2 regions of the Burkholderia sp. AU30198 genome follow, and region 2 is predicted to be linked to the other one. Evidence: predicted binding sites of a transcription regulator. Region 2 holds the regulator's gene; the other holds the start of a gene.

What was found. The regulator FliA, encoded in region 2, starts transcription of late flagellar genes. The targets are predictions, from matches to a motif close to CTAAAGTTTNNNNNNNNNNNGCCGNTA.
Region 1: a site for FliA is predicted at 1,714-1,740, ahead of motA (flagellar motor stator protein MotA). Genes of this name have one in related genera too.

The regions. Positions count from the first base shown of each region.
Region 1 is NZ_JAIZSA010000015.1:218,967-223,159, forward strand. Features, by position in the region: gene LGN19_RS28895 (aldehyde dehydrogenase family protein) at 1-368, shown strand, start outside; gene LGN19_RS28900 (patatin-like phospholipase family protein) at 511-1,395, opposite strand; gene motA (flagellar motor stator protein MotA) at 1,913-2,782, shown strand; gene motB (flagellar motor protein MotB) at 2,793-3,740, shown strand; gene LGN19_RS28915 (hypothetical protein) at 3,977-4,193, shown strand, end outside.
Region 2 is NZ_JAIZSA010000014.1:47,798-51,990, forward strand. Features, by position in the region: gene ahcY (adenosylhomocysteinase) at 1-1,323, opposite strand, end outside; S-adenosyl-L-homocysteine riboswitch at 1,356-1,471, opposite strand; gene LGN19_RS26950 (RNA polymerase sigma factor FliA) at 1,580-2,314, opposite strand; gene LGN19_RS26955 (MinD/ParA family protein) at 2,337-3,155, opposite strand; gene flhF (flagellar biosynthesis protein FlhF) at 3,148-4,193, opposite strand, start outside.

The DNA.
Region 1 (4,193 bases), on a different contig from region 2:
GCGGCGACGGCTTCTTCATGGCGCCTGTCGTGATCGCCGAGCCGGCGGCCGACAACCCGCTGTGGACCGACGAAGTGTTCGGCCCCGTCGCGTGCGTGAAATCGTTCCGCACCGACGACGAAGCGATCGCGCTCGCGAACGACACGCGCTACGGGCTCGTCGCGACCGTCGTGACGCGCGATGCGGCCATCGCGAAGCAATTCCAGCAGCGCGTGCGCGCGGGGCTCGTGTGGATCAATGCGCCGCAGCTCATCTACCCGCACGTGTGCTGGGGCGGCTTCGGGCTCAGCGGCATCGGCCGCGAACTCGGCGTTGCAGGGCTGCGCAGCTATCAGGAACTGCGCCACGCGATGCGCGCGATCGACTGACCAGCGCGGCCGTTCAGGCCGTTGGCGGCACCGTGCCCCACGCACGGTGCCGTTTTTTTTGCGGTTCTGCCCAGCGTTTCAGGGCGCGTGCCCGGCAATCGGCATTCGTCGGTCATGCGTTTGCACGGCGCGTGCGCAACCGTCAATGCGACCGCGCCACGGCATGATCGTGCTCGCGCAGCTCGCCAGGAATCGCACACTCCGCGAGCCCGCCCGCATCGATCCATGCGCGCGTGCGTTCCGCGGCCTTGTCGATCAGTTGCGCGCACTGTGAGTAATCGTATGACGAGACGTCGAGCGGACAGAGCGGCGGCACCACATGGATTTGCGCGCGTGCCGCGTACAGCGCCAGATCGCGCACCAGTTGCCGCGCGATCACGAGCGTCAGTGCGTGCGTCGCATGCGCGATCGGGCTGCGCGGCGGGACACGCAACGCACAGGCGAACCCGGCCGGCAGCACGACGATCCGCTTGACGCCGAGCGCGATCGCAACCGAGATCGGCGTATTGTTCGCGACGCCGCCGTCGACGAGTTCCACACCGCCGATGCTGACCGACGGAAACACACCGGGAATCGCCACGCTGGCCTGCACGGCATCCACGACCGAGCCGGCGGACAGCACGACTTCGCGGCCGTTCAGCACGTCGGTGGCGACGATGTGGAGCGGCAGCGCGGCCTGCTCGATCCGCCGGTACGGCAGGTTCTTTTCCAGCAGCCGGCGCAGCGCATCGGCCTCGACCAGATGCGGCCGGTTGCGCAGCAGCATCGCGATGACGCTGCGCAACGAGAACGGCATGACGTCCTGACGGCGAATCCTGCACCACAGCGCGGCGAGCATCGCGACGCCGTCCGCGTCCGGCCGGCCGGCGAAATAGGCGGCATTGATCGCGCCCGCCGACGCGCCGACGACGCAATCGGGCCGTTCGCCGCTCGCGACCAGCTCGCGGAGCATGCCGACCTCGATCGCGCCAAGACTGCCGCCGCCGGCGAACACGAAGGCGGTCGAGGGAGTGGGATCGGAAGCCACGGTGTGCCCTCCTGCGGTTGGCTGCGACAGTGCATTCACCATGATGGATCGTGCGGCGCCCCGGATGTCCTGATGAAAACCCTGCCGGCACACGGATCCAGCCCCGGTCGGCCGCCGATGCGCGCCGCGCTCCCCGGATTTCCGCGACGCACCTTTTTGGAGAGGGCGACGTGATGCGCCGTCCTGCTTCCGGGTCGCATCCATATGGAACCTCGCGCAACGGCCGCGCACTTTTTGACCTCGATCAAGAAAACCGTGCACATCGGCGCGCGCAAACGTATGCAACGCATTCGCCGTGCGTGATACGTGGAACCACGGCTTCAGTTGTCCGGACGATCGCCGTTATTGCATCAACACCCGCCGATTGGCGTCGTTTTGCAGCGCATCGGGACGACGGCCCGGTTCGCATCCGACACGCAGCGACCCGGGGCCGTCGCGGGCATGGAGCGGGATAGCCGGACCTCCCGCTCGCTTTTGAACAACGCATGCAGCAGCGCAAGTCGCGAACGAGGGAATCATGTTTGTAGCCATCGGGTGGATCGTCGTCATCGGGTCGGTGATCGGCAGTTTTGTCGGCGTGGGCGGACATTTGCCGGCCTTGTTGCAACCGTTCGAGCTGCTATGCATTTTCGGCGCCGCACTGGGCGCGTTCGTCGTCAGCAATCCGGTCACGACGCTGAAGAAGACGATCAAGAGCCTGCCGACCTGTTTCAAGGGCGGCGGCTATACGAAGCAGCAATACGTCGAGTTGATCGCCCTGTTGTACGAGCTGCTGCAGAAGGCCCGCAAGGACGGCATGATGGCGCTCGAGGCCGACGTCGACGCGCCCGAGCAAAGCCCGCTGTTCCAGAAGTATTCGCACGTGCTCGGTGACCATCACCTGCTCGACTTCATCGTCGATTACTTGCGGATGATGTCGGGCGGCAACGTGAACGTGCTGGAAATGCAGGACCTGATGGATGAAGAACTGCATACGCACCACGCGGAGGCATCGGTCGCGGCCAACGCGATCCAGAAGATGGCGGACGGCCTGCCGGCATTCGGCATCGTCGCCGCGGTGATGGGGGTCGTGCATACGATGGGCTCGGTCGGCGCGCCGCCCGCCGTGCTCGGCAAGATGATCGCCGGCGCGCTCGTCGGCACCTTCCTCGGCATCCTGCTCGCGTATGGCTTCGTCGGCCCGCTCGCGGATCTGCTCCATGCGAAGGGCCGCGCGGCGGCCAAGCCGTTCCAGTGCGTGAAGGCCGTGCTGCTCGCGTCGATGAGCGGCTACGCGCCGGCGGTGGCGGTGGAATTCGGCCGCAAGGTGCTGTTCACGGCCGATCGCCCGAGCTTCAAGGAGCTCGACGAGGCCGTCCGCGCGACGAAGTCGCCCAAGGCCGCGTAACGGGGGCGCCATGGCCGACAGTCGCTCCAATCCGTCGAAACAGGCCCCGCTCGTCGTCGTGCGCCGCAGGAAAGGCGAGGACCACGACGCCCACCACGGCGGCGCATGGAAGATCGCCTACGCCGATTTCGTCACGGCGATGATGGCGTTCTTCCTGCTGATGTGGTTGCTCGGCTCCGTTTCCAAGTACGACAAGCAGGGGATCGAGGATTACTTCAACACGCCGCTGTCGACACTCCTGTCCGGTGGGAAGGATGCGCAGGCACCGCGTCCGAGCGTCGTGCAAGGGGGCGGCCGCGACCTGTCCGACCCGGCGCCGGCGATCGACTCGAAAGCGCAGCCGGTGCCGGCCAGCGCGCCCGCCGCACTCGCCGCGATCGTCGATACGCAAAAGCTCGAACGCCTGAAGGCGAAGCTGACCGCCGTGATTGCGCAAAGCCCGTCGTTGCGCGCGTACCAGGACCAGATCCGGATCGCGATCACCCACGAAGGTTTGCGCATCGAGATCGTCGATTCCCTCAAGCGCCCCATGTTCGCGTCGGGCAGTGCGCAACCCGAAAGCTATGCCACTGCGATCCTCGCCCAGATCGGTACGGCACTCGACGACGTCGAGAACCGCGTGTCGATCGCGGGGCATACCGATTCGACGCCGTATCCCGACGGCCCCACGGGCTATTCGAACTGGGAGCTCTCCAGCGATCGCGCGAACGCCGCGCGGCGCGCGCTGGTTGCGGGCGGATTGCGGGAAGACAAGCTGCTCCAGGTGCGCGGGCTCGCGGATGTGCTGCCGCTCGACAAGAATGTGGCGGACGAGCCGACCAATCGCCGCATCAGCATCCTCGTGATGAACAATGCCGCCGAGCAGGCGTTCTTTCGGGACGGCGGCCGGACGACGATGGACGAGACGGCCAGTGCCCGGGCCGCCGTGCTGCCGGCGGCGGTCACGCGGCAGCATTAGGCGCACGCGTTCACGCGTGCGGGCCGGATGTGCGCGGCCACCGTGCACATCCTCGTGCCCGACAGCGTGTACCGCCGCTTCATGGCCGCGTTCGGAACGGCCGTGAGCAACATCGACTGACCAGTCGGCCGCTCAGGCCGTTGACGGCACCGTGTCTCATCCGCGGTGCCGTCTTTTTCTCCGCATTCGATATATTCCGTAGAATATATCGATACCTGCACTTCCGGAGACTCACCATGCCCCGCACGCCGACGGATCGCGCCCCGCAGCGCGCCGCACGGGAACAGCCGCTCGCGCGCAAGATCCGCGCGCTCAGGCCGCTGTCGAGCGACGCGCGTGCGCAGCAGGTCACCGATGTCGTCGACGCATTCCGGCGCCTGCGCGGCAGCGTCGTGCGCTTCATCCGGATGTTCTCGGCCGCGCACGTCGACGACGCGCCGGACGATGCGCTGT
Region 2 (4,193 bases):
GCGCGCCAGGTGCAGGCGTGCAACCTTTTCATCGAGGTGCTTCGGCAGCACGTACACCTTGTTCTCGTACTCGTTGCCGCGCACGAACAGCTCGATCTGCGCGAGCGTCTGGTTCGCGAACGAGTTCGACATCACGAACGACGGGTGGCCGGTCGCGCAGCCGAGGTTCACGAGGCGGCCTTCCGCCAGCAGGATCACGCGCTTGCCGTCCGGGAAGATGATGTGGTCGACCTGCGGCTTGATGTTTTCCCACTGGTACTGGCGGGTCGACGCGACGTCGATTTCCGAGTCGAAGTGACCGATGTTGCAGACGATCGCGTTGTGGCGCATCGCCTTCATGTGATCGTGGCCGATCACGTGGAAGTTGCCGGTGGCCGTCACGAAGATGTCGGCCTTGTCGGCCGCGTATTCCATCGTCACGACGCGGTAGCCTTCCATCGCCGCCTGCAGCGCGCAGATCGGATCGATTTCGGTGACCCACACGGTCGCGCCGAGGCCGCGCAGCGATTGCGCGCAGCCCTTGCCCACGTCGCCGTAGCCCGCGACGACCGCGACCTTGCCCGCGATCATCACGTCGGTCGCGCGCTTGATGCCGTCGACCAGCGATTCACGGCAGCCATACAGGTTGTCGAACTTCGACTTCGTGACCGAATCGTTCACGTTGAACGCCGGGAACGGCAGGCGGCCGTCCTTTTCCATCTGGTACAGGCGGTGCACGCCGGTCGTGGTTTCTTCGGTCACGCCCTTGATGTGCGCGAGGCGCGTCGAGTACCAGGTCGGGTCCGCGTCGAGGTGCGTCGCGATCGACTTGTACAGCGCGACTTCTTCCTCGTTGGTCGGCTTCGCGATCACCGAACGGTCCTTCTCGGCCTTCGAGCCGAGGATCAGCAGCAGCGTGGCGTCGCCGCCGTCGTCCAGGATCATGTTCGCGAATTCGCCGTTCGGCCATTCGAAGATGCGGTGCGAGAACTCCCAGTATTCGTCGAGCGATTCGCCCTTGAACGCGAACACCGGCGTGCCGGCTTCGACGATCGCGGCCGCTGCGTGGTCCTGCGTCGAGAAGATGTTGCACGACGCCCAGCGGACGTCCGCGCCGAGCGCCTTCAGCGTCTCGATCAGCACGCCCGTCTGGATCGTCATGTGCAGCGAACCGGCAATGCGCGCGCCCTTCAGCGGCTGCTGCGCCTTGTATTCGTCGCGGATCTGCACGAGGCCCGGCATTTCGGTCTCGGCGATGTTCAGTTCCTTGCGGCCCCAGCCGGCCAGCGCCATGTCGGCGACGACGTAATCGTTGGAAGCTTTGGAATCGATAATGGCGTTCATCACGCCCTCCTTTCTAAAAAGTTTCTAGATTGGTGACGTGAGCGCCGTTCAGGAAGCGGAGCCGGCACGGTTTTGCCGCACGGCTGCTTGGTGAAGCCTTCCGAGCCTGGCGGACGCAGAATGGTCCGTCGCAACGCTCCTCGGAAAACGGAGGGGATTGTAGCAAATCGGCGCGCGGTATGCGCAAGCACGCACACACACGGCACTTACCCGGCACGAGCGCGCGGCGTCGGCGCGCGCGGCCGTCAGGAAAGGGTCAGGACTCCGCGCCGACCCAGGCCTGTTCGCGCAGCCGTGCGCGCAGGCGCGCGACGGCCTGGCTGTGCAGCTGGCACACGCGCGATTCGCTCACTTCGAGCACCGCGCCGATCTCGCGCAGATTCAGACCCCGTTCGTAGTACAGCGACATCAGCAGCTTCTCGCGCTCCGGCAGCCGTTCGATCGCCTCGACGAGCGCTTCGCGCAGGTGCTCGTCGAGCAGCGCCGACAGCGGATCGGCGTGATCGACGCGGTAGCGGTCGAGGAACGGCTCGTCGTCGGCCGCGCGGTCGAAATCCTCGTAATAGATCAGCTGGCTGCCGTGCAGGTCCTGCAGCATCCCCTGGTATTCGTCGAGCGGCATGTTCAGGTGCTGCGCGATCTCGGTCTCGCTCGCCGAGCGGCCGAGATGCTGCTCGACCTGGTGCACCGCGTGCTCGACCTCGCGCGACGTCTTGCGCAGGCTGCGCGGCAGCCAGTCGTTGCTGCGCAGCTCGTCGAGCATCGCGCCGCGGATGCGCTGGGTCGCGTAGGTCTCGAACTGCGCGCCCTGGTCTTCCTTGTAGCGGCCGGCCGCGTCCATCAGGCCGATCATGCCGGCCTGGATCAGGTCGTCGAGGTCGACGCTCGCCGGCATCTTCGCGACGAGCTGCAGCCCGAGGCGTCGCACGAGCGGCGCATATTGCGCGAGCACGTCGGCCTGGGACATCTTTCCTTGAGCGTTGTACATCATGGCTCTCTCCTTCCGGTGGCACTCACGCGGCGTGTGCCGCGCCCGCCTCATACGACGGCTTGCCGCCCGCGTGCACCGCGCGGCCCGCACCCGAACGCGGGCGCATCGGCCAGTACAGCAGGTCGGCGGCAATCTGCCGGTAGTCGCGCGCAGCGGCCGACGACGGGAACGCATCGACCGCGGCCCGCATCAGTTCGCGCGCATGCTCGACGAGCGGATCGGCGCTCACGCAGCCGGCATCGGCGATCGACACCGTCAGGTAGCGGCTTGCGACGCCCGCGAGGTTGTCGAACGCGACCTTCGCGTCCGCATGGCTGCCGACGTGATTGGTCAGCACGCGGAACTGCGCGAACGCATGCGCGAAATGCAGCCGTTTCATGCACGCGTACGCCTCGGTGATCGCCTGCGCGGCGACCCGCGTGACGACCAGCACGTCGTGCGCCTCGCGCGCGAGCGCCGAGAACGCGCCGTCGGCGCCGAGCTGCGCGTCGACGAGGACGATGTCGGCCGGGCCGTCGATGAAATCGCTCAGCTGCGCGTCGGTGTAGCCGGCGCGCGCAAGCCGCGCGGCAGCGCACAGGCCGAAGCCGGCCGCCACCCGCGTGCGCTCGCCGTCGCGCAGCCACGCGCCCGCCAGCGTCGCGCTGGCCGATTGCACGTCGGCGCGCTCGTCGACGACGAGCACATCCTTGCCGAGCGACGCGAGCGCCGCCGCCAGGTTCACGACGGCGGTCGTGCAGCCGACACCCGCCGGCCCGCCCGTCACCGCGACGATGCGCGATGCGCGCCCGGCCAGCAGGCGCCGCAGCCCTTCGGCCTGATCGATGATTCGTTTATCCAAATCGCACCTCGTGCAGCTCGGCGGTGGAACGTGCGGTCAATGCGGAAAGCAGCGTCGGCATGTCCTCGTCTTGCGGCACGAAGGGCGAGCCGTCGCGCGGTACGCAGAACGCGCTCTTCAGCAGGAAGCGGGTCGATGCGACGTACAGGTTCTCCGGCACCTTCTGGCCGGTCGACACGTAGTGGACCGGCAGCTTGTAGCGGATCACGGTGTCGAGCACGCCGCCGAGGTGGGTCGCCTCGTCGAGCTTCGTGAGGATGCAGCCGGCCAGGTCCGGATGTTCGCCCGCGCTGCGGTACGCCTGCACGACTTCGTTGAGCGTGTCGCCATGGCTCGTCGCGTTGAGCAGCAGCAGGCGCTGCACCGGCGCGTTCGCGCCGTGCAGCATCGCGATCTGGTCGGATACCGCGCGGTCGCGCTGGCTCATGCCGATCGTGTCGATCAGCACGATGTGCTTGTTGCGCAGCTCGGACAGCGCGAGCGCGAGGTCGCCGGCATCCTTCACCGCGTGCACCGGCACGCCGAGGATCTTGCCGAAGATGCGCAGCTGCTCGTGGCCGCCGATCCGGTAGCTGTCGGTGGTCAGCAGCGCGACCTTGCTCGCGCCGAAGCGCATCACGCAGCGCGCGGCCAGCTTCGCGGTGGTGGTGGTCTTGCCGACCCCCGTCGGCCCCATCAGCGCGAACACGCCGCCGCGCTCCATCAGCGCGTCCTCGCTGTCGAGCACCGGCAGGTTCGACGCCAGCACCGACTGCGCCCATTCGGCGGCCTGTTCGATGGTCTGAGCATCGTCGCCGGCCGGCAGGTTGTCGACCAGCATCCGCACGAGCTGCGCGGAGAAACCGGCCGCGAACAGGTGCTTCGTCAGCGCGCCATGCACGGCGCTGCGACGCTGGCGGTCGTGCCACATCAGGCTGTCGAACTGCTCTTCCATCATCCCGCGCAGTTCGCCGAGCTCCTGCATCACCGTATCGTTGACGATCCGCTCGATGCGCGACTTCACCGCATCGGCCACCACGGCGGCCGCGTCGGCGGACA